2 regions of the Polaribacter sp. Asnod6-C07 genome follow, and region 2 is predicted to be linked to the other one. Evidence: riboswitches for the same ligand, from Rfam matches in the RefSeq annotation. Region 2 holds a riboswitch; the other holds the start of a gene.

Region 1 (2,492 bases), 1.9 Mb from region 2:
TATATAAAAAGCTCTCTTTATGATGTGCCAAACACCATTTTGCCATAATAGAACCTCCTCTAGAAACAATACCTGTTACACGTTTTGCTGTCATTGGCACATAGCGCAATAAAACGCCTGCATGAATTGTAAAATAATCCACTCCTTGTTCTGCTTGCTCTATTAAAGTGTCTTTAAAAATTTCCCAAGTTAAATCTTCTGCAACTCCGTTTACTTTTTCTAAAGCTTGATAAATAGGAACTGTACCCACAGGAACAGGCGAATTGCGAACAATCCACTCACGAGTTTCATGAATATTTTGTCCTGTAGATAGATCCATAATATTATCTGCACCCCATCTGCAAGCCCAAACTGCTTTTTCTACTTCTTCTTCTATGGATGATGTAGTTGCTGAATTACCAATATTTGCATTAATTTTCACCAAAAAGTTTCTACCTAAAATCATAGGTTCTGCTTCTGGATGATTGATGTTTGATGGAATAACTGCACGACCTCTTGCAACTTCACTTCTTACAAATTCTGGTGTTATTTTCTCAGGAATTGATGCTCCAAAATGTTCTCCTTTGTGTTGTTTTCTAATTTCAGTCATTTCATCAATTCGTTGATTTTCACGAATTGCAATGTATTCCATTTCTGGAGTAATAATTCCTTTTTTAGCGTAATGTAATTGTGTTACATTTTGTCCTTTTTTAGCACGCATTGGCTTTTTTAAATGACCAAAACGCATGTGATCTAGACTTTTATCATTTAAACGTTCATTGCAATATTTTGATGAAAATGCATCTAATTGTTCAACATCATTTCTATCTAAAATCCATTGTTCTCTAATTCTTTCTATTCCATTATGAACATTGATTTCTTTACTTGGGTCTGTGTATGGCCCAGAAGTATCGTAAACGGTAACAGGTTCGTTTGGGGTTTTCTTTTTCGTCATAGAATCTGTGGTATCGCTCAAGGAAATTTCTCGCATTGCCACGTTAATTTGTGGATGTAATTTTCCTTGAACATAGATTTTTTTCGAATTCGGAAACGGATTTCTTGTTACTTGTCCTTTTTTTGGAGCAGTGTCTTTATTCTTCATATTATATTTTAAAAGGTGTTGTTTGTTTTATATTGAAACCATTCTACATTATTTTAATTTTGTTCAGCTCTTGTGAATTTTGCGATTTCAAAAAGTTCTCGATACAATTTTTCGTACCTCAAAATCACTCGAACTGACATTTTCGAATATTTAATTATCAGTAGATTTATCCACCTTGGGTAGATTTAATAATTAAAACAACATCTTCTTGTTGAAGAATTTTAGCACTCCAATCTATTTTTTTCACAACACTATTATTTATAGCAATAGCAATGCCATTGGTAGTGATTTTTAAATCATCAACCAGTTTTTGTAATGTAGTTTTGTTGGAAATTTCGTGACGTTCGTTGTTTACTTTTATATACATCGTACTTGATTTTTAAAGTAAACTCTAGAAGAAAGATAGATACATAACTGTACAACAAAATGTACAAGCACGCATTTAAGAATGACTTTTTCCTACGTTGGTATTAACCAAATCAGGTTCTAAGGATATTTCTCAAACTAGATAACTAGCTACTCCTAAAGTTTAATAATTCAAATATATTATATTATTATGATATATTTTATAAAGTTGATTTTTTATTTTTATCTCCAGGTAAATCATCTTGAAATGCAGAAGGTAAAATATCTGGAATTAATTTGATTAAAAGCGGTAATAATAATGCACCTCCTGGTAATAAAAATACAGCCAAAGCAGGTATTGCTTTACAAATATCTAACAACTGAATTCTAATTTTTTCTTTTTCTTCTGATGACAAATTAGAGTGCGTAGATTTTTTTATAAGCGCAACAGCTTCTTTGCTTTGTCTTAATTCTTGATCAAGTCTAAGCTTATTTCTAATAAGTAACTGTTTTAACTCTTCTATGCTAGTCATTATAATTTTCTTCTCTTTCTTTCTGTTTTAAGTAAATTTAATTCTCTGCTGGTTTGCCCAGCTACAGAAGTATTTTCTTCTGCTCTTCTAATTAAATACGGCATCACATCTCTAACAGGACCAAAAGGTAGGTATTTTGCCACATTATAACCTTGATTTGCCAAATTATAACTGATATGATCGCTCATACCAAAAAGCTGTCCAAACCAAAGACGATTGTCATTAACTTTTATATCATATTTTTTTGCCAAATCCATTAATAAATAAGAACTTTCTTCATTATGTGTACCTGCAAAAACAGCCATTTTCGAGTGTTCTATCATATATTTTATGGCAGCATCATAATTAATATCTGTTGTATCTTTATCTTTACAAATTGGTGATGGATATCCTTTTTCTTGAGCTCTTTCTCGCTCTTTTTCCATGTAAGCACCACGCACTACTTTCATACCAATGTAAAAACCTTTCTCTTGTGCTTTTTTATGCAGCGCTTTAAGATAATCCATTCTATCATGCCTGTACATTTGTAAAGT
Region 2 (2,492 bases):
AAAGCGCCAATTCAGACAAAGGTGTATCTCCATTTGCAAAATGTCCAATAGCTTGAAAAGCCAAAACATCATCATTTTTTTGAGACACTTTTAAATAATGTCTTAAATCGAATCTTGTTAACTCAAATTGATGAGTACCTCCTAAAGCCGTTCCATAAAAACCTCTGGTTAATTCTAAATACCAACCTTTAGAGGCATTTAAAATATTATCTCTACTATCATACAAAGCTGCTAACTCAAAACCGACAGAAGTAGAACCATCAAAACCTGAAGGCTGATTAGTAGCTAATAATTTATTTGATTCTATTTTAGTTTTATAAATTTTATTATAACGCACACCACCACCTAAAAACAGATAACGTGTAAATGCCTGTTTTAATAAAATAGGTTCGAATAAAAATTGATAATTATCGTAATTTTCTTCGTCTGTTTCTGGTGAATTTTGACCAATTCCATAATATAATCTTGGGTAATTTTGAAAAATTATATTACCTGATATTACCCATTTTTCCTGATTTGTAAAAATTTCGAATCCAGAATACACAAAAAACTGATTTTTAAGCGTATATAACAAAGAAACTGGCATATTAGAAGTTCTAGTTTCTTCTCCACTTCCTTTAAACTTAAATAAATATTTTGCACCAACTCCAAAACCTAAACTCGTTTCTGGTGAGTAACTTAAAATAGGAGCTGTAATAATTTTTGATAAATACAAAGTAGAATCTTTTGCAACTTTATCTTTGTTTGGATAAAATGTAAAGTATTCTACAAACTTATCTAATCCGCTTTCTTTTTCTTGTGCATTTAAGGGTAAACTTAGAGTTAGAATACAAATTAATAACCCTATTTTCTGTGATATTCTCATTAGTTGATATGTATTAGAAAAAAGTGTTTTTCTTAAAAAAACAAAAGAACACTTTTATATTGAGTTACAAATTTATTGTTTTCTTATAGCAAGAATGTGCTCTATTGCAGTATATAATACACCATATGCGAAATGAAAGCTAATTTAATTTTTGTTTTTTTTAAAGAAATATACTTTGAAAAAAAATCAATTTTATATTTCATAAGAAACTTTTAGCACTTAATTTTGCAGCGTTCTCATAAAGGGGTGCTAAAACTGAATTAAGTTCCAAATTTGATAGATTTTGAAATAAATTCAGCTAAAGCTGAGATCATACCCAATGAACCTAGAACAGGTAATGCTGTTTAGGGATTATATTTTTAACGTCTTTGCAAGGCAATTTATAAAATTACTGTAGTAGTCTAAAAAAACAGATTACAGCAAAAAATTGCAACGACTTAAATAACTAATTATTCAATATTAAACACAAGAATAATTACCTCTTTTTATTCGTTTTAAATTTTTTAAAATGAAAAAAATTACCTTTTTTTTATTCTTGTTTGCAAGTATTATTGCAAACGCCCAATCGTTTACTGTAAAAGGAACTGTTTACGACGAAAACAAAAAACCTTTAGCTGGAGCATCTATTTTAGTTAAAGAAAAGAAACTAGGAACATCAACAGATTTTGATGGTAATTTTAGTTTAAAATTAGCAAAAGGAACGTATACTTTAGAAGTTTCTTTTTTAGGCTACAAAACGATTTCTGATAAAATTATCATCAACCAAAATGAAGCTTATGACATCATTTTAAAACAAGATGAAACTGTTTTGGAAGAAGTTTTAGTATCTGCAGTTCGTGCAAATACAGATGTGCCAGTAACCTTCTCTAATTTATCAAAAAAAGAAATTGCAAAACGTAATTTAGGGCAAGACATACCTATTCTATTAAACTATATGCCTTCTGTGGTTTCTTCTTCAGATGCTGGTGCAGGTGTGGGTTATACTTATATGAGCGTTCGTGGTTCTAATGGAGAAAGAATTAACGTTACTGTAAACGGAATTCCTTATAATGATGCAGAAAGTCATGGAACTTTTTGGGTTAATTTGGGTGATTTTGCTTCATCAACTCAAAACTTACAACTGCAAAGAGGTGTAGGTACATCAACCAATGGTTCTGGAGCTTTTGGTGCAAGTTTAAATATTTTAACAGATGCAGTTTCAGACGAAGCTTTTGGAGAAATCTCTAATTCTTTTGGTTCTTACAACACCAGAAAACATACTGTAAAATTTAGTACTGGAAAAATTAACGATCATATAGAAATTGCAGGACGTTTATCTAATATTTCTTCTGATGGTTATATTGATAGAGCTACATCAGATTTAAAATCTTACTATTTACAAGGTAGTTTTACAGATGAAAATACATTAATTAAAGCGATTACTTTTGGCGGAAAAGAAAAAACCTACCAAGCTTGGTATGGTTTAACTGCGGATGAATTAGCTGCAGACAGAAGACAAAATCCGTACACTTATGATAATGAAGTAGATGATTATGGTCAAAATCATTATCAATTACACTGGAATGAAAAATTAAACGACAGTTGGTCTACAAACTTAGGATTAAATTATACAAAAGGATCTGGTTTT

The links. A riboswitch is a leader RNA that binds a small molecule or an ion and turns the genes downstream of it on or off. The one in region 2 is predicted to bind thiamine pyrophosphate.
Region 1: another riboswitch for thiamine pyrophosphate. It lies ahead of thiS (sulfur carrier protein ThiS); the one in region 2 lies ahead of ACJJVK_RS06825 (TonB-dependent receptor).

What each region holds. Positions count from the first base shown of each region.
Region 1 is NZ_JBEFOF010000005.1:3,539,366-3,541,857, forward strand. Features, by position in the region: gene thiC (phosphomethylpyrimidine synthase ThiC) at 1-1,081, opposite strand, end outside; gene thiS (sulfur carrier protein ThiS) at 1,248-1,448, opposite strand; TPP riboswitch at 1,521-1,615, opposite strand; gene ACJJVK_RS15430 (LETM1 domain-containing protein) at 1,648-1,959, opposite strand; gene ACJJVK_RS15435 (proline dehydrogenase family protein) at 1,959-2,492, opposite strand, start outside.
Region 2 is NZ_JBEFOF010000005.1:1,605,689-1,608,180, reverse strand. Features, by position in the region: gene ACJJVK_RS06830 (BamA/TamA family outer membrane protein) at 1-865, opposite strand, end outside; TPP riboswitch at 1,098-1,233, shown strand; gene ACJJVK_RS06825 (TonB-dependent receptor) at 1,374-2,492, shown strand, end outside.